Regions from separate parts of the Actinopolymorpha sp. B17G11 genome, predicted to be linked through region 3. Evidence: predicted binding sites of a transcription regulator. Region 3 holds the regulator's gene; each other region holds the start of a gene.
What was found. Region 3 encodes LexA, which represses DNA repair genes until DNA is damaged. Its sites were predicted from a motif close to TCGAACANNTGTTCGA; they were not measured.

Region 1: a site for LexA is predicted at 3,481-3,496, ahead of ruvC (crossover junction endodeoxyribonuclease RuvC). Genes of this name have one in related genera too.
Region 2: a site for LexA is predicted at 2,493-2,508, ahead of ABN028_RS17115 (beta-glucosidase). Genes of this name have one in related genera too.
Region 4: a site for LexA is predicted at 2,031-2,046, ahead of imuA' (DnaE2-dependent mutagenesis accessory factor ImuA'). Genes of this name have one in related genera too.

What each region holds. Positions count from the first base shown of each region.
Region 1 is NZ_JBEFTW010000021.1:97,516-102,348, reverse strand. Features, by position in the region: gene pdxS (pyridoxal 5'-phosphate synthase lyase subunit PdxS) at 1-138, shown strand, start outside; gene pdxT (pyridoxal 5'-phosphate synthase glutaminase subunit PdxT) at 162-770, shown strand; gene ABN028_RS21165 (YebC/PmpR family DNA-binding transcriptional regulator) at 787-1,548, shown strand; gene ABN028_RS21160 (serine/threonine-protein kinase) at 1,653-3,347, shown strand; gene ruvC (crossover junction endodeoxyribonuclease RuvC) at 3,532-4,209, shown strand; gene ruvA (Holliday junction branch migration protein RuvA) at 4,206-4,833, shown strand, end outside.
Region 2 is NZ_JBEFTW010000015.1:86,288-91,120, forward strand. Features, by position in the region: gene ABN028_RS17115 (beta-glucosidase) at 1-2,383, opposite strand, end outside; gene ABN028_RS17120 (LuxR C-terminal-related transcriptional regulator) at 2,629-3,369, opposite strand; gene ABN028_RS17125 (HAD family hydrolase) at 3,488-4,237, shown strand; gene ABN028_RS17130 (hypothetical protein) at 4,284-4,670, shown strand; partial or broken gene ABN028_RS35375 (mycothiol transferase) at 4,713-4,826, opposite strand.
Region 3 is NZ_JBEFTW010000002.1:260,929-265,761, reverse strand. Features, by position in the region: gene ABN028_RS03565 (vitamin B12-dependent ribonucleotide reductase) at 1-1,120, opposite strand, end outside; gene nrdR (transcriptional regulator NrdR) at 1,250-1,744, opposite strand; gene ABN028_RS03555 (LysM peptidoglycan-binding domain-containing protein) at 2,091-2,639, opposite strand; gene lexA (transcriptional repressor LexA) at 3,005-3,742, shown strand; gene ABN028_RS03545 (hypothetical protein) at 3,786-4,640, shown strand; gene ABN028_RS03540 (ATP-dependent DNA helicase) at 4,641-4,833, opposite strand, start outside.
Region 4 is NZ_JBEFTW010000005.1:108,096-112,928, reverse strand. Features, by position in the region: gene ABN028_RS07755 (MBL fold metallo-hydrolase) at 1-174, opposite strand, end outside; gene ABN028_RS07750 (hypothetical protein) at 211-465, opposite strand; gene ABN028_RS07745 (YybH family protein) at 506-946, opposite strand; gene ABN028_RS07740 (SRPBCC domain-containing protein) at 961-1,410, opposite strand; gene ABN028_RS07735 (ArsR/SmtB family transcription factor) at 1,407-1,793, opposite strand; gene imuA' (DnaE2-dependent mutagenesis accessory factor ImuA') at 2,057-2,935, shown strand; gene ABN028_RS07725 (DNA polymerase Y family protein) at 2,932-4,821, shown strand.

The sequences.
Region 1 (4,833 bases), on a different contig from region 3:
GCCATCGTGCAGGCGACGACCTTCTACGACGACCCCGACGTGATCGCCAAGGTGTCCCGGGGCCTCGGCGAGGCGATGGTGGGCATCAACGTCGCCGAGCTACCGGAGAGCGCCCGGCTCGCCACCCGGGGTTGGTGACCGCCGGCCCGTAGGGTTGACGAGTGGTCAGCACACCGGTCATCGGCGTCTTCGCCCTCCAGGGCGATGTCCGCGAGCACCATCGGATCCTCTCGGCGCACGGCGCGGAGACCGTTGACGTACGCCGTCCCCAGGAGCTCCTGGCCGTGGACGGGCTCGTCATCCCGGGCGGCGAGTCGACCACGATGATCAAGCTGGCGGCGACGTTCGAGCTGCTGGAGCCGCTGCGCAAACGGATCGCTGCGGGCATGCCGGTCTTCGGCACCTGCGCGGGCATGATCATGCTCGCCGACCGGATCCGCGACGGCGCGCCCGGCCAGGAGACCGTCGGCGGGATCGACATGACCGTCCGAAGGAACGCCTTCGGCCGGCAGGTCGACTCGTTCGAGGCGGACGTGGAGTTCGCAGATCTGGACGGTGCGTTCCATGCGGTGTTCATCCGCGCGCCCTGGGTCGAGAGCGTCGGCCCGGGCTGTCAGGTACTCGCCCGGGTCGCCTCCGGCCCCGCCCTGGGTAGGATCGTCGCGGTCCGCCAGGGTCACCTGCTCGCGACGGCCTTCCATCCGGAGCTGACCGGCGACGACCGCGTCCACCGATACTTTGTCGAGCTGACCACCGCGTCTTCGGCGTGAAGGAGGCCTACCCGCCATGTCCGGTCATTCCAAGTGGGCAACCACGAAGCACAAGAAGGCCGTGATCGACGCCAAGCGGGGCAAGCTCTTCGCGAAGCTGATCAAGAACGTCGAGGTCGCAGCGAGGGTCGGCGGCGGCGATCCGGCCGGCAACCCGACCCTCTTCGACGCCATCCAGAAGGCCAAGAAGTCCTCGGTCCCCAACGACAACATCGACCGTGCGGTCAAGCGTGGCTCGGGTCTGGAGGGCGGCGGTGCCGACTATCAGACGATCATGTACGAAGGGTACGGACCCGCCGGCGTGGCCATCCTGATCGAGTGCCTCACCGACAACCGCAACCGGGCGGCGGGCGAGGTCCGCACCGCCACCACGCGCAACGGCGGCTCGATGGCCGACGCGGGCAGTGTGTCGTACATGTTCAGCCGGCGCGGCGTCATCGTCCTCCCTCGTGAACAGGACGGCAAGGCGCTCACCGAGGACGACGTACTCCTCGCCGTGCTCGACGCCGGTGCCGAGGAGGTCAACGACCTCGGCGAGGCGTTCGAGGTGATCTCCGAGCCGTCGGACCTGGTGGCGGTCCGCACGGCCCTGCAGGACGCCGGCATCGACTACGAATCGGCCGAAGCGAGCTTTGTCCCGAGTGTGACCGTTCCGCTCGACGAGGACACCGCGCCCAAGGTGTTCCGGCTCGTCGAGGCGCTCGAGGACTGCGACGACGTGCAGAACGTCTACGCCAACTTCGACGTGTCCGACGACATCATGGAGAAGGTCGGCTAGCGACGGGTTCGCGTGGTTCGCCGGACTCGGGCATTGGCGACTCGCCATCAGCGTGGCGTGGCGTGCGCCGGACATAGCCGTCGCGGGCCGGTTACCGTGTTTGCGTGCAGCGGGACCTGACCGACGACGCGTCCACTGTCGAGTTCACGCGGCTCGACGGCTACCTGCTGCGTGAACGGATCGGCGAGGGCGGGATGGGCGTCGTCCATCGCGCCACCGACACCGACGGGCGGGTCGTCGCGATCAAGCTGCTCCGCCCGCACGTTGCCGGCGACAGCGAGTCGCGGGCGCGGTTCGCCCGCGAGGCGCAGGTGCTCGCACGCGTCCGGGGCCGCCACGTCGCCCAGGTCCTCGACGCCGACGTCGCGGCTGCCACGCCGTACCTCGTCACCGACTTCGTCGCCGGACCACCCCTGCACGAGGTGGTGGAGCGGGACGGACCGCTCGACGGAGCCGACCTCGCCGACCTCGCCGGTGACCTCGCCGACGCGCTCTGCTCGATCCACGGCGCCGATGTCGTCCACCGGGACCTCAAGCCCGGCAACGTCCTCCTCGATGACGGAATCGCTGTCGTCATCGACTTCGGCATCGCGCAGATCGCCGACGACACCCGCATGACCGTGCCTGGTCTGGTCTACGGAACCCCCGGCTATGTCGCGCCGGAGATCCTGCACGGTTCCGAGATCACGGCGGCCGCGGACATCCACTCCTGGGCCGCGACCGTTGCCTACGCCGCGACTGGACGCTCACCGTTCGGCAAGGGGCCACTGGAGGCTGTCGCCTATCGAGTCCTGCACGAAGGTCCGGACCTCGACGGCTGCCCAGACTGGCTGTTTCCGGTTCTCGAACTCTGTTTCGCCAAGGACCCTGCCGAGCGTCCCAGCGCACCGACACTCCTGCGCTGGCTCGAGACCGGCGAGCCGCCGCCGGACCGGACCGTCGCACTGTCGCAGGCACCGGCTTCAGGCATCCCCGACACGCACCTGGGCAACGGATCGACCACACCCATGGCCGGCGCCGCGTCCGAAGCCCCTCCGCTCGACACCTACACCGACGACAGGTACGCGCCCGCGGGCGATGACCACGCCGACGGATACGACGGGTACGACGACAGGTACGACCCCGGCGCCGACCCGGGAGAGCCGTACGCCGACGACGGCGAGGCCGCCGACACCGAGGAACGCACGCCCGAACCCTCCTGGCCGGTCTATCACGGGCCGGTCAGACCCCACCGGGTCGTGACCACGCTCGCGTTCGCCGTCCTCGCGGCCCTGGCCGCCGTCGTGCCGCTCATCGCGGCCGGAGCGTTGACCGGCTGGCTGGTGGTCAGCCGTACGGTCGACCGGTCGGCCCGCTTCCTCCGGCGGCGGCGATCGACCAGGGGGCGTCGCGGACTCGACCCCGTGGCGGTCGGCGCGGCACTGCCGTGGCACTTCGTGCGTTCGGTTCTGGTCACTGCGCTGACCCTGCCGATCGCCGTCACCGGTGCGGGCATCCTCGTCGGCGTCGTTGTCCTGTTCTTCTACGCGGGTGCGATCACGCCCCGCTGGGACCTGGTGGCCGGTGGCATCGGGCTCGTCGTCGCGGCGCTGGCCTGGTGGGGTGTCGAGGGTGAGGGCGTCCAGCATGGGAGCCAGCGGATCCTCTCCGCCGTACTCCGTCGCCGCTGGGTCTCCGTCGTGGCCGGGGCGGTGCTCGCGGTCGTGGCTCTGGTCCTCGCCACGGTTGCCAGTACCGAACTCATCCAGTGGTGGCCGTTGGAACAGGGGCCGCTGCCCCGGCTCGACTGGCCTGGCTGAGTCCGCCGGCGCCACCCGCCGATCCTGAGCCCGCCGGCGTCACCCGCGGATCCGGGGCCCGCCGGCGTCACCCGCGGATCCGGGGCCGGCCGGCGCGTCGCCACGTCCTCGTGGGCGCGGGCCCGATAGCCTCCCGAACAGACGTTCGGCGGCAGGTGAGGCGGAGGGTCCAGGACCAGTGCGCGTGCTCGGAATCGATCCCGGCCTCACCCGCTGCGGCCTCGGACTGGTGGAGAGCGAGCACCCACGCCGGCTGGGCCTGCTGGCGGTCGATGTCGTGCGGACCCATCCCGACCTCGACCTGGGCGGCCGGCTGCTCGAGGTCGAGCGCGTGGTCGCCAGCTGGCTCGACGAGCACACACCCGATGCCGTGGCGCTCGAACGGGTCTTCAGCCAGCACAACGTCCGCACGGTGATGGGCACTGCCCAGGTGAGTGGCGTCATCCTGACCGCGGCGGCGCGACGTGGCATCCCGGTTGCCCTCCACACGCCCAGCGAGGTGAAGGCGGCGGTCACCGGCAACGGCCGCGCCGGCAAGGAACAGGTGACCCACATGGTGACCCGGATCCTGTCCCTTCCCGCCAAGCCCCGCCCGGCCGACGCGGCCGATGCCCTGGCGCTCGCGATCTGCCACTTGTGGCGTGGCCCTGCCGCCGCCCGGATCGAGGCCGCCCGGCAGGCCGCGGCGGGGCGGAGCCAGAACCGCCGCGGCCCGGTCGGTCGTGGCCGCCCGCCGGTCGTCGCCGCGCGGGAGGCTGTCGGCGCCCGCTGGCACACTGCCGCTGCCGTGTCCACGAAGACCGTTCAGCCCACACAGTCCGCCGAAGGTGCCGGCGAGCCGCACCGGAAGGGTCCTCGATGATCGCATTCGTACGAGGCAAGGTCGCATCTGTCGGACTCGACTCCGCCGTCGTCGATGTCGGCGGCATCGGGATAGAGATCCGTGCGACACCGGGCACGCTGGCCGACCTGCGGGTGGACGCGACCGCGAGCGTCCCGACCAGTCTGGTCGTCCGGGAGGAGTCGCTCACGCTCTACGGCTTCGCCGACGACGACGAACGCATGGTCTTCGAGCTCCTGCAGACCGCCAGCGGTGTGGGACCAAGGCTCGCGCAGGCGATGCTCGCCGTGCACCGGCCCGACGACCTGCGTCGCGCGGTCGCCCGCGAGGATCTGGTGGCGCTGACCAAGGTTCCCGGGATCGGCAAGAAGGGTGCCCAGCGCATCGTGTTGGAGCTCAAGGACCGTCTCGGCGCACCCACTGCCGGTACGGGTGCCGCGGCGAACGGAACTCCCGTGCCGGCCGCCGCTGGCGGCACCGTCGCGTGGCGGGTCCAGGTCCGCGGTGCACTGCTCGGCCTTGGCTGGTCGACGCGGGAGGCAGAGACCGCACTCGACGCGGTGGAACCCCTGGCGCAGGAACAGGCCGAGACAGGCGCGGCGCCGGAGGTGGCGAGTCTGCTCCGCGCCGCCCTTCGTACGCTCT
Region 2 (4,833 bases), on a different contig from region 3:
AGGTTCCGGGCACGAGTGTCCAGCCGTCGTCCCAGACCTCGGCGGCCCGGCGAGGCACGGTGACGGTCACCTCGGCGGCTTCTCCCGGCGCCGCGCTGACGCTCGCGAAACCGGTGAGCCAGCGGGCGGGCCGCTCGGGTTCGGGCGCCTCGGCCGCGAGGTAGACCTGGACGACCTCCCGGCCGGCCCGGGTGCCGGTGTTGCGGACGCCGACTGTCACCTCGGCGAGATCCGGATCGCTCGCCGGTCGTACGTCGATGGTGTCGTACGACCAGTCGGTGTAACCGAGACCGTGCCCGAACCAGTACGCCGGGGCGGGGCCCTCCCGGCGTTGCCATGCGCGGTATCCGATGAAGATCCCTTCGTCGTACGCCAGCACACCGTCGACCGGCTCGACGTCGAGGATGGGGCAATCGGCCGCGGCCACCGGCCAGGTGGTCGGCAGCCGCCCGCCGGGCTCGGCGACTCCCGTGAGTACGTCGGCCAGGGCCGCGCCGGCCTCCTGGCCCGGGAACCAGACCAGCAGGACGGCCGCCACCTCGTCGCGCCACGGCATCTCCACCGGCGAGCCGGCGTTGACGACGACCACCGTGCGTGCGTTGGCGGCCGCGACCTTCCGGACCAGCTCGTCCTGACGTCCGGGGAGCGCGAGGCTCGACCGGTCGAAACCCTCCGACTCGACCTCCTCGGTCGTTCCCACCACGACGATCGCGACGTCCGCGGTTCCGGCAGCCGCAGCGGCCTGCTCGATCAGCGCGTCCGCCGGAGGCGTCGGAGTGGCATGGCCGAGCCGGAACGTGATGAACGCACCCTCGTCGCGGTCCTCGGCACGGGCGACCCGGTGGGTCAGCGACACCTGGACCGGACGTCCGGACGAGAGGTCGACGTCGAAGCGCAGCTCCGGCGGGTTCAGTAGCGCCGCGCCAGGATCGTCGCTGTCGGCCTCCAGCCGGCCGGCGAACCGCTCCACACCGTCGACGACGAGCCGGTAGTCCCCCACACCGGCGATCCCGAACCGGTGGGTGCCAGCGATGGCTGGTGTGAACTCGCCCGCGACCTCGACGCTGTCCAGGGCCGCGAGGTCTACTCCGTCCGGCAGGTCGCCCAGCCAGCGGGCAGAGCCGTCCTGGAGCGGTTGCGTACCGAGGACCGTGCCGTCGGCGGCCCGGAACACCGCGTGCAGCCCGAAGTCGCCGGCCGCGGGAGCGAGCTTGGTCCGCGGATCCGCGCCGACGGCGTACGTCACCTCGGGCAGGACCGCCCGGAGACCGTCGAGCGGCGAGACGACCCGCTCCGGGAACACCTGTGCCGAACCACCGCCGAGGACGCGCGCCTCGGCCGCGGCCGCACCGATGACCGCCACTCGCGTGAGCCGGCCCGGGTCCAGCGGGAGCAGGCCGTCGTTACGGAGCAGGACGAACGACCGGCTCGCCGCCTCACGCGCGAGGCCCTCGCCGTCGACCGGTTCCGGGAGCGCTTCGGGCGCCACGACAGGTCCCGCGCCCGCGAGCAGACCCACCCGCGCCGCCAGCCGCAGCACCCGGCGGCAGGCCTCGTCGACGACGGTCAGGGGCACCCTGCCCTCCTCGACGGCGCGCGCCAGTGCCTCGCCGAAGACGGTCCGCGGCCCGGGCATCGCGACGTCCAAACCACCGAGCGCCGCACCCACGGTGTCGCGGGCCGCGGTCCAGTCGGAGACATTCACCCCGTCGAAGCCCCATTCGCCCTTCAGCACGCCGTTCACCAGCCCGTCGTGCTCGGTCATCGTCGTGCCGTCGACCTTGTTGTATGCCGTCATCACACCCCAGGCGCCGGCCTCGCGCACGATCGCCTCGAACGGCGCGAGGTAGAGCTCGCGCAGCGCCCGGTCCGACGCGCGCACGTCGACGGTGAACCGGTCGGTCTCGGAGTCGTTCGCCACATAGTGCTTGACGGTCACACCGACGCCGCCGTCCTGCACACCCGCGACGTAGCCCACCCCGATCCGGCCGGTGAGGAACGGATCCTCGGAGTACGCCTCGAAATGCCGTCCACCGCGCGGGCTCCGGTGCAGGTTGACCGTCGGCGCCAGCAGCAGGTGCACGCCCTTGCGGCGCGCCTCCTGGGCGAGCAGCCGCCCGACACGCCGGGCCAGCTCCGGATCCCAGGTCGCCGCGAGCGCGGTGGGGCTGGGCAGCGCGATCGACGGGTCGTCGGGCGTCCACCGGGTTCCGCGTACGCCGATCGGCCCGTCGGACATCACCAGCGACTTCAACCCGATCTCGGGCACAGCCGGGAGCGACCAGACGTCCTTGCCGGCAAGCAGGCTCGCCTTCGTCGCGAGGTCCAGGCGCGCGAGCGCCTTGTCAACGGCGGACTCGATCTCCATGGCCTCGATCTGCATGACGTGGACTCCTTCTGGGACGCGGGCCTTCGAGTATGGCCGGCCCTGGGGTCACGTCACCAGGGGCGCCGGACGTAGGACAGTCCAACCGGGTAAGGGATCGACGGGTTCGAACGGGTTGTCGCCAATGCCTGATCCGATGCCGTCCCGAGGCCAACGTTCTGAATGTCAGCCGGACGACGACCGCGCTTCCAGGTGTTTCTCCCAAACAGGAGGAACCCAGCTCCGTCCACGTCAGGGACTGCTCAGCTGCCAGGCAGGTCTCCGCCGAAGGTGAGAACCCGACCGTCGCAGTCCCTGAGCTGGAACTCGCGCAGGCCGTAGTACCGGTCGTGCAGGTCCTGCAGGAAGGTCACGCGGGCCGCCTTCGCATAGGCGTACAACGCCTCGACGTCCTCGACCCAGAAGTACGCGTCGCAGGACATCTTCTTGAAGTCCTGGTTGGAGTGCACGCCCCTGCCGCGCTCCGTCGTCCGCCCCAGCATCACCCGCTGGCCGTCGCGGTGCAGGATCGCGAAGACGGGCTCACCGAGGCTCTCGTGCATTCGGCCATGCGCGTGGTCCTCGCGGAGGTAGTCGCCGATGTCGAAACCCAGGTGGTCGCGGTACCACTCGGCGGTCCTCGCCACGTCGTCGACGAGGAACATCGGTGCGATCCCGGTGAGCGTGCCTGGTGCGGTCGTGGTGGCCATCTTCTGTCTCCTCTCGGCCCGGGCGAGGTCGATCCCGGGCCCTGGCTCGTCCCCGAGTGGTCGGCCGGACCAGCGCTGCAGGGCTGCCCGGTCGGTGAGCTGCAGCTTCCCGACGATGTTCGCGACGTGGTACTTCACGGTGTCGACGCGACATCCGCGGATCTGGGCGATCTCGGCGTTACCTAGCCCTTCCCGGACCTTCAGCAGGACCGCCCACTCGGTGGGCGTCAGCACGTCAGGGTGCGGCGGGCGGCCACGTGGCCGGGGCTCCCGACGGTTGTCGCGCGCTGCCATGCCCGGAGCCTAGGTGGCCCGCCCGGGCAATTACCTCCCCCTCGACGCCCGGGGCATCCGAGGGCGCCTCCGCGGGTCGTCGACCACGTCGGACCTACGACAACCCAGAATGGTCGTCGTGGAGAGATCTGAGGTGCAGGACGGTGACGGCCCGGCTGAACCGCGACCCATGCCGGCGTTCGAGGCCCCGGTTTTCGAGGCCCTGGTGTTCGACTTCGACGGGCTCATCCTCGACACCGAGGTACCGGAGTTCCAGGCGTGGCAGGAGATCTTCGCCGCCCATGACGCCGTACTGGAGATCGAGATCTGGGCGCAGTGCATCGGCAGCTCCGATCACGGCTGGGATCCGTACGCCCATCTCGCCGACCTGAGCGGCCGAAGCGTCGACCGGACAGCCATCCGTACCGCCAAGCGGGCCCGCGTCCACGAGCTGATCGCGGCCAACCCGATCCTGCCCGGCGTGGAGGCGTATCTCCGGGACGCGCGAGAACACGGCCTCAAGATCGGGTTGGCGTCCAGCTCCCCGCTGAGCTGGGTCGACGGGCACCTGCGCCGGCTCGGCCTGACCGAGCACTTCGACACCGTCAAGACGTCCGAGGACGTACGCAGGACCAAGCCGGACCCGGCGCTCTACCAGGTCGCCGTCGAGGCACTCGGCGTCGCGCCGGAGCGGGCGATCGCCCTGGAAGACTCCCCCAACGGACTGGCGGCGGCGAGGGCGGCCGGACTGTCCTGCGTCGTCGTCCCCAACGCGATGACAAGGCAGCTCCCCCTCCACGACGCCGACATGGTGCTGACCTCCATGGCCGACATGCCGCTGGTCGAGCTGCTCCGCGGCGTTGATTCGTCGTCCCGGCGCGGGTTCTGAGCTGTCGCCCGTCGACGAGCCAGCGTTCGGGTGAACGAGGGTGGCAGTGTCCAAGCGTTCCGACAGCGGAGCGTTGCGATGGCTCACAATGCTCACCCCATCGCGTTGGGTCGAGGGCATGCTTGCCGTGCGTCACGCCCGCTTCAAGTTCTTGGAGCACGGCCGGGCCGTCGCTGAGGGGATGAATGTGTGGAGTGCCGGGGATATACACGCCTTGCTCAATGAGCGTTTCGATCTCATCGAGCAGACGTCGGTAGATGGAAGGCGCCGCGGTCGCCAATGCGCCTATGTGCGGTCCCTTGACCTGTACCTGGTGGGCGAAGACCAGGTCGTGGGTCGTGAGGCTGGCCTCTCCGGATGCCGAACCGAAGACGACGACGCGTCCGGTGAAGGGCTTGGTCACGGACAGGCTGGTCGCGAAGGTGACCGCTGAGTTCCAGTCCCAGTCCTCCTCGGCTTCGGCCGGATCCCACGGCAGGTCGGGTTTACGACCTTGAGCGTCCGCGGTCCAGCACTCCTCGACTGAGGCCATGTGCTTGATCAAGCCGGCCAGGGTCGTCTTCGACGGTGGATGCCGTCGGCGCAGCATGCCGGTT
Region 3 (4,833 bases):
AGGAGTTGTCCAGGTGAAGGTATTCCGAGCACGGGTTGGACGCCGTGATCCGACCGGTCTCGGGGCAGGTGTGCCAGTCGTTGATCGTGTCGTCGTACTGCAGGCCGGGGTCGGCACAACCCCATGCCGCGTCGGAGATCTTGCGGAAGAGCCCCCTGGCGTCGACCTTCTCCAGAACGTCCCCGGTGATCCGGGCCCGCAGGCCGAACGGCGCGCCGTCCTCGACCGCACGCATGAACTCGTCGGAGACCCGCACGGAGTTGTTGGCGTTCTGGTACTGCACCGAGTGGATGTCGGCTCCGCCGAGGTCCATGTCGAAGCCGGCGTCACGAAGCGCGCGGATCTTGTCCTCCTCGCGCGCCTTCGTCTCGATGAACTCCTCCACGTCGGGGTGGTCGACGTCGAGGATCACCATCTTCGCCGCGCGCCGGGTCGCCCCGCCGGACTTGATGGTCCCGGCCGAGGCGTCCGCACCGCGCATGAACGACACCGGCCCGGACGCCGTGCCGCCGGAGGAGAGCAGTTCGCGGCTGGCACGGATGCGGGAGAGGTTCACACCCGAGCCGGAGCCGCCCTTGAAGATCAGGCCCTCTTCCTTGTACCAGTTGAGGATCGAGTCCATCGAGTCGTCGACCGCCAGGATGAAGCAGGCGCTCACCTGCTGCGGCGACGGCGTGCCGACGTTGAACCAGACGGGGCTGTTGAAGCTGAAGTACTGGTGCAGCAGCATCCAGGTGAGCTCATGGTCGAAGATCTCGGCGTCTGCCGGAGTCGCGAAGTATCCGTGCTCCTCGCCTGCCTGTCGGTAGGTCTTGACCACCCGGTCGATGAGCTGTTTCAGGCTCTGTTCCCGCTGCGGGGTGTCGACGGCACCCCGAAAGTACTTCGTGGTGACGATCGTCGAGGCGTTCACCGACCAGAAGTCGGGAAACTCCACGCCCTTCTGGCTGAAGACGGTCTCGCCGGTCTTCCAGTTCTGCTGTACGACGTCGCGGCGCTCCCAGGTCACCTCGTCGTAGGGGTGCGAACCGGGCTTCGTGAAGACCCTCGAGATCTTCAGCCCCTTATTCGTACGTCCCCTCGCCCCCCCGCGGGTTGAGCCGCTCACCGTCTCCGTCATGCTGCCTCTCCTTGGTTCCTTCTGGTGTGTTGGTGTTCCTGGTCCGGACGCTTCCCCTCGCCTGCCCAGGAACGGGTCTGTGGCGAGCCGTTCTCCACCTGGTCCCGTTCGGCCGTCGTGGCCCTGCTCCTAGGGGTGGGCGGATTCCCGCTCGGGTGTGGGTTCGGGAACCGTCTCGGCCCGCTCGGCGCGCAGAAGCGCGATCTCGGTCTCGAAGTCGGACAGGCTCCCGAAGCTCCGGTAGACACTTGCGAACCGCATGTAGGCGACCTCGTCGAGTTCCCGCAGCGGACCGAGGATCGCGAGCCCGACTTCGTGCGACGGAACTTCGGCCGAACCGCTAGCCCGGATCTCGTCCTCGACGCGCTGTGCGAGGAGCGCGAGGGCATCTTCGTCGACGGGCCGTCCCTTGCACGCCTTGCGCACACCGGCCGCGACCTTGTCCCGACTGAACGGCTCGGTCACTCCGCAGCGCTTCACCACGGCGAGGGTGACCTGTTCGACGGTCGTGAAGCGACGCTCGCACTCAGGGCACTGGCGACGGCGCCGGATCGCGGTGCCGTCGTCGGTCGTACGACTGTCGACGACGCGACTGTCGAGGTGTCGACAGAAAGGGCAGTGCATGACGCGCGCTCCTCGGGGTCCAGGCGGCGGTGATCAGATGATCGGGCCCTGCCGTCAAGATCTGCCCGACATGTCCTGGTTCGGGGCCCAGATCGCGCTTCTCCTGGGGATGAGACTGTGGATTCCCTGGGGAGAACCTGTGGGCTTCGAATCACAACCTGTGGACGACTTACAGCTCTGTAACTACCATATCTAGGGGTACCGTACGTCGGTCGCCAGACCCATGCAAGCTTCGACGCGCCGGCGACACTCCTCTCCCCGCGTCGCTGCAGGTCAGGTGGCGCAAGGCGGGACAGAACCCGCGATAGCCGGGCGTGTCGCCGGCCAGACCTTCGGGGCGGCGATGTCAGCCACCGGAACGAACTGGGACCACGAGTGACTGGCCCATCTCCAGGTCACCCGCACTCGTCAGGCCATTGAGCCGGGAGATCTCCTCGACCGTGGCCCGGATGTCGGCATCAGGATCCACTCGTGCGGCGATCTCCCACAGCGTCTGCCCTGGCGCCACCGTCACCGTCCTGGTCCGGACCGACTGACCACCGTCAGAGCCCGCGTCGGCGGCCGACGCGCCCTGCAACAGGACAACCGAGCCGAGGACGCCGAGCGCGAGGAAGACCAGCGTCATCACCAGAACGGTGACCCGGCCCCGCCGGGTCAGGGTGACCGGCGCCTGCACGGGCTCACCCGCCACCAGCCCTCGATGACACGCCCGCACCAACCGCGGCCGTGGACCGCGCCGGACTCGCGCCGGAGTGCGCTCGGCGGCGGCCCTGCGGGGGACCGCCTCGAGCCGTCCACTGTCCGACAGTGCCTCCGGGAGGTGGGGCGCGCCCGCCCGAGAGGTCCGCCGGGAACGGAACTCGTCGATGTGCACGACTGGCGCACTGCTGCTCATGTGCCGACCTCCTACGGCGAGAGAACGAACCTCGACCTTGCTCGACGTCGAACGACTGTTCGATCGAACGCCTGGACGATTTTCTACACCATCCCACCGACAGCCCGCCAGACCGCAGGGTCGAAAATAGGTTCGAGGCCACAGGTTCTCCCATAAGAGAGGACCAGCCCCGCCCACGTCGGCCAGGCAGACCCCCATCGGCCAGGTGGGCGCGACCGGCGTCCTGCACGGTCCGCGACACGCTCGCGACACGCCGTCGAACAGATGTTTGAAAGTGGATGACGGAGGCCCTACGCTCCTCGATGTGGGCACCCGGCGGGAACCCGGGAGCCCTTCCTGGAAACCCTCGGAAGGAGAACACCGCTATGCCCAAGCGGAAGAAGTCCGATCGCGACTCCTCCACCGCGGCCGTGCGCGAACTGCCCGACGGGCCGCCGGACGCCACCGGCCTCACGCCCAGGCAGCGCCGAATCCTGGAAGTCATCCGCGAGTCGGTCGAAAACCGGGGATATCCACCTGCCATGCGCGAGATCGGCGAGCTCGTCGGTCTGACCTCGTCCTCATCGGTCGCCCACCAGCTCCGCGTCCTCGAGACCAAGGGGTTCATCCGGCGCGACCCCAACCGACCCCGCGCGCTCGAGGTCTTGTTCCCCGACACGCACCGCCGGGCCGTCTCGAGTGCCCGGATGACGACGTACGACGAGACCGACAGCGGTGACGCTCATCCCACGCCGGCGTTCGTGCCCGTGGTAGGCCGGATCGCCGCCGGTGGACCGATCCTCGCCGAGCAGGCTGTCGAGGAGATCATGCCGCTCCCCCGTCAGCTGGTGGGCGAAGGTGAGCTGTTCCTGCTCAAGGTCAAGGGAGACTCGATGGTCGAGGCGGCCATCTGCGACGGCGACTGGGTGGTGGTTCGCCAGCAACCCACGGCCGAGCTGGGCGAGATCGTGTCGGCGATGATCGACGGTGAGGCCACCGTCAAGACCTACAGCCGGCGCGGCAAGCAGGTCTGGCTGCTGCCGCACAACCCGGCCTATGAGCCGATTCCTGGAGACGACGCCGTGATCCTCGGTAAGGTCGTCGCGGTCCTGCGGCGCGTCTGACCTGTCAGGGTGCCGCGCACACCACCTGACGACCGGGAGCAGCATGACAAACTCCACGACGGGGACCGACGCGACGTCAGGAGCTGACCACGCGCGGTCCGCTGTCCCGCACGATCCACCGCCGGCGAAGGACCCGTTGGCCCCGAACGACGGCAAGAGTCTGGTCGTGGAGGTCGAAGGGATGCGATGGGCACGCATCCCCCTCCAGACTGAACTCTTCGCCCGCGGCGACGACGTGCCGACCCGCGTGACGGCCTACGTCCGCGATGCCGCGCGCCATGTCGCGGAGAGTCCCCACTTCAGCGGGGTCTTCGAGGGACCGTGGTACGTCGTGGTGAGCGAGAAGATCGTGGCGATCTCGCAGGGACGGTCCTACTTCACCTGGGAGATCGACCCGGGACCCGCGGCCAGGGTCCTCTCCCGGCTGGTCCAGCGCACGCCGCACGGCATCGGACTCGGCAGCCCTTGGACGATGCAGCTGGCGATCAACGAGGCGGGCCTTCCCAGGATCCTGGCAGCGGCAGCAGCCAGTGTCGTCGGCAAGGCCGTCCGCCAGCGCGGATGGTTCTACGTCGTGGCCGGGCACCGGGTCAACGCGATCGACGGCCCGACGTCCTATTCGGCGTTCCCGTCCAATGTCTCGGCGAAGCTTCCGCCCAAGGACCCTGGCAAGGTGGCCACGGCCATCACCGACGCCGTGACTGCCCAGCTCCCCGAGGACATCGCCGGGACGCTGGCGGGCACCGTCGTCATCGACTCCAACGACCTCGGCCGTGACGTATTGGGACACGACACCGATCGCCGCCCCGGCTTCTTCTGCGAACTGTTCCGGGACAACCCGTTCGGTCAGGGCCGCCAACAGACCCCGATCGCGATCTGCGTACGCATGCCGGACTGATCAGGCGTCGCGGGCGGCGCGCAAACGCTGCAGCGCTCCGACGGCGACGTCGCGGTCGGGCGTGAACCACATCGGTGGCAGTGACGCCCGCAGGAAGCCGCCGTAGCGGGCCGTGACCAGCCGGGGATCGAGCACGGCGACCACCCCGCGGTCGGACGAACGCCGGATCAGCCGGCCGACGCCTTGGGCGAGC
Region 4 (4,833 bases), on a different contig from region 3:
TGCCGCGACGGTCTGGCCCCACTCGCGAAGGTCGTTCGCGAGGCAGGTCATTTCATCGCCTGTTATCCCGGGGTCGATGAGTAACACGCCGGCCCTGCCCTGCACGACAACGGTGTTGTTCTGGAGCAACTCGCTCTGGTGGACCAACACACCTTCCGCGACCTGCGTCAGCATGGGGCTCCTTCCGCTTGTGCTTCCTGGTGTCGATCCTCACGCATGTGGGTTGATCTCGGCTGTGGTGAGGTCGGCGAGTCGTTGTGCGGTGTTGAAGTGGGGGGTGAGCTGGTTATTGGTCAGGGCGAAGGAGGTGCCGGTGGCGGTGTCGGCGTAGACGTAGCTTCCGCCACCACCGACCCAGCCGAACGTGGTAGGTGTCTGTTCCGTGCGAGTACCGATCCGGCCGAGCGGATAGCCCGGGGCCAGCCGCGCATGGTTACCGAAGACCTTGGGTCGGTCACTCAACATGAGAGAGATATGTCTGCCGCGGCGTGCAGGCCCGCTCGGGTCACAGGTCGCCGGTCAGTACGGCTTTGCCGGTCTCGCCCTCGAAGGGCACTGAGGCGTGCTCGTGGACGATCTTCCAGCCGTCGTCGAGTTTGCGGAGACAGCTGGTCGCGCGTACCCACATGCCGACTTCGGTGCCGTCGAGCATCGTGCCGCTGATCCGGACCAGGAAGTGGCAGAAGGCGAGGTCGGCGTTCGCCGTGATCGTCAGGTCGCGGATCTCGTGGCCGATGCCGGTGCGGTACGCCGCGAGCCACTCCCGCTTTCGCGCTGTCGACTCGGCGCCACGATGGGCGAAGGGGGCGACGGCATCGAACACCACGACATCGGCGTCGTTCGCGGCGGCCAGCGTGGTGGCGTCCTTGCCGGCAAGTGCCTGCGTGCGGGTCTCGAACAGCTCGCGGATCTCGGCTTCGGCGTTCGGGTCGTTCGTTCTGTGCATGGGGGACACTCCCTTCAGGACTGGCCGAGTTCGCGGCCGAGTGCGTCGAGCCAGTCGCCGGTGCCTTGTTGGCGCCACTCGGGCTGTTCCTGGTCGTCGAGGAAGGTGTCCTGTTCGGTGAGCACCAGGTGCGTGCCGGTGCCGTTGGAGACGAACTCCACGGTGGTCACCGACACGGTCGCCAGCACACCGCGGCCGTACAGCAGGGTGGTGTAGACGATGCGCTCGTCGGTCAGGATGTCGCGGTAGACCGACTCGGCGACGATCTCTGCGCCGTCGTCGGTGCGTCCGTGGGCGGCCTCGGCGCCACCGACGCGGAAGTCGAGGGTGTAGTCGGCGTCGTCGGCAGCGAACCACTTCGCCTTCGTGTCGCGATCGGCCCAGGCCGCGAAGACCTGTGCGGGCGAGGCGGAGTAGGTCCGCTCCAGCGTGAACGTGCTGTGTTTCACCGAGTGCTCGGTCATGATCTGGGCTCCTTCGAGGGGTCGTCCGGGGGTGTGGTGGTCGTGGTGTGGTCGGCCGCGCTCTCGCCGAGGACGTCGCCGAGGCGATCGAGGCGGTGCTCCCATGTCGTTCGCTGGAGGCGCAGCCACTCCTCGGCGCGCCGCAGGCCTGATGGATCGATCTGGCAGGTGCGGACGCGTCCGGCCTTCTCCGATCGGACCAGCTCGCTCGTCTGGAGTACCTGCAGGTGCTGGACCGTGGCCGCGACCGTCACGCCGAGGAGGCGCGCCAGCTCACTCACCGTCGCCGGGCCGCGGGTCAGGCGCTGGATGATCGCCCGGCGGTTGGCCTCGGCGAGAGCGTGGAACACCCGATCCGCGGCCGCCGACTCATGGTTAAGCATGCACTTAACCGTAGGGGTGACCCTCCAGAAAGTCAAGTCTTCGCTTAAGCTTTTGCTTTCGGCTCGACTGGGCACGGACTTCAGTCGCGGGCATCGGTGTCCGGCCATCGCCCCCTCGAGGTAGGCCTGCCGTGGCGTGAGGTCGCCGAGGGTCCGGGTGGCCGGATCGTGTTGTAGAGCTGGCGGTTCCTACGTGGGGTCACGCCAGAAAGCTTGGCGCAGTAGAGATTGACACCATCGAACGTACGTTCGATGATGGAGTGGTGGCTGGTTCTGCGCAGGGACGCACCCTCGACGTCGTACGCACGTCGGCAAGCCAGCCTGCCGTGGCCGAACGCACCGGATCGAAACCCGGCATCGCGGACCACAGTCGGGCGAGGCGCAACCGTGCGGCGGTGGTGGAGGAGCTGCGGGCCGAGCTCGCGGCCCGCCCGGCGACTGCCACGGGATCCGGCCGGGCGGTGCCCACCCTCCCCGCGCTCCCGGCCTTCGGCGACCTGCTGCCAGAGCGGGGACTTCGCCGGGGCGCGAGCTATTCGGTCCAGCGTTCGGCGATGCTCACCATGGCGCTCCTGGCCGGAGCGTCCCGGGCGGGCTCCTGGTGCGGGATGGTCGGGATGCCCGGTTTCGGCGCGGAAGCCGCGGCCGGGCTGGGCATCGACCTCACCCGGGTCATCCTGGTCCCGGCGCCGGGACGACAGTGGCTCAACGTTGTCGCGACCCTGGTCGACGTCCTCGACCTCGTGGTCGTCCGCCCACCTGCCCGCCCCTACGACGCGGAGACGCAGCGGCTGGCCGCCCGAGTACGCGAACGCGGCGCCGTCCTTCTCGTCCAACGCCCGGACTGGCCGGGATGCGAACTGCGGATGGCGATCACGTCGAGCACCTGGCACGGCCTCGGCGCCGGGCACGGGCACCTGACGTCTCGCGAGGTGACCGTCGAGGCGACGGGGCGGGGCACCGGCGGGCGACGTCGTACGACCCGGTTGTGGCTGCCCGACCGCGCCGGGGACGTCCGCGTCGCCGGACCGGCGGATCGCGCCGACCTCGCTCCGCTCACCGAGCTTGCTGAGCTTCCCGACCTTGCTGACCGTCCCGGTCGCACCAGCCTCCCTGGCCGCCGGTGGGAGCGCGCGGGATGAACGCCGTACGCACGATCGTCGTCTGGTTCCCCGACTGGCCGGTGACCGCTGCCGGGCGAGACGCCGGGCAACCACCGGACGCTCCCCTCGCGGTCCTCGACAAGGGGCAGATCTTCGCCTGTTCGCACGCCGCGCGCGCGCATGGCGTGAGACGCGGGCTGCGGGTCCGCGAGGCGCAGGCGCGGTGCCCTGACCTGGTGACGTTGGCGTACGACCCGGCTGTCGACGCCCGGGAGTTCGAACCGGTCGTCGCCGCGATCGAGGCCCTCGCCCCTGGCGTCGAGGTCATCCGACCGGGGCGGTGCGCGCTCGCGGCCAAGGGGCCGAGCCGCTACTACGGCGATACGTTCGGGCAGATCCTGCGTACGCACCTCGAGGAGGCCGGCCACAGCTGCGTGATCGGGATCGCGGACGGGCCGTTCGCGGCGGAGCAGGCGGCGCGTCTGGCCGAACGCTCCGGCGAACGGGAGCTGGCCTTCCCGCCCGGGGAGTCCGCCCGCTGCCTCGCCTCGCTCCCGGTCGACACACTCGACCGGCCCGAGCTCGTCGACCTGCTGCGCCGGTTGGGTATTCGTACGTTGGGTGCGTTCGCCGCGCTGCCCGCCCGACAGGTGCTGGCCCGGTTCGGCAACGACGGTGTCGCCGCGCACCGGCTCGCCGCCGGCCGTGACGACCGACCGCTGGCGACGCGGCGGCCGCCGCCCGAGCTGGCGACGGACGCCGCGTTCGAGCCGCCGGTCGAGCGGGTCGACCAGGTGGCGTTCGCGATCCGCGGCACCGCCGAACGCCTGGTCGCCGGGCTCGCCGAACGCGATCTGGTCTGCACCTGTCTCCGGGTCGAGATCGACACCGAACGCGACGAACCGCGCAGCCGGCAGTGGCGGCATCCGCGGTGGTTCAGCGCGGCCGATGTCGTCGACCGGGTGCGCTGGCAACTGCAAGGGACCAGCACTCGTGCGTCCGACACCTCGGCCGCGACGTCGGTAGGCGGAACATCGGTGGGTGGCGGCTCGACCGGCGCAACCGGCTCGGATGGATCGGATGGATCGAGCGGATCGGGTGGCGGCTCGGGCGATGGCAGACCAACCGAGGAACTGACCTCCGGTGTCGTACGCGTCCGGCTGATTCCCGACGACGTGGCCCCAACCGGGGCGTACCAGGACGGTCTGTGGGGCGACCAGGCACCCGACGAACGCATCCACCGCGCCTTCACCCGGGTGCAGAGCCAACTCGGGCACGAAGCGGTGGTGACCGTCGTTCTGTCAGGAGGGCGGGCACCGGCCGAACGCATGACGTTGGTGCCGTGGGGCGACGACATCGCACCTGCCCGCCCGACCGGGCAACCGTGGCCGGGGCATCTCCCGCCTCCTGCCCCGACCACGGTCCTGGCCACGCCCGAACCCGTGCGGGTCCTCGGTGCGACCGGCCACCTGGTCGAGATCAGCGAACGCGGTGCCTTGTCGGAGGACTGCCGCCTGCTCGAGCGGGACAGCTCTGACAACTCGGTCATCACGGGCTGGGCGGGTCCCTGGCCGGTCGACGAGCGCTGGTGGGATCCGGTGGCGGCCAGCCGCTGCGCGCGATTCCAGGTCGCATGCGCTGACGGGCGGGCGTTCGTCCTCCGGTACGAAGCCGGCACCAGGTCCACCGCCGACCCCCTCGCCAACAGCATCAGCAGCGTCTCTGGCTTCAACGGCCATTCTCCCGACGGGACCACTTCCTCTGGGAACAATGCCAGCAGCATCCCTGACGCTGACGCCCGCTCCAGCACCGGAAACCCCAGCACCGGAAACCCCAGTGCGGGCACGAGCGCTCGGGGTACCACGGCCTCCCACGTGCAGGACGCTGAAACCGGCCGATGGTGGATCGAGGCCTGCTATGACTGAGCTCCTCCTTCT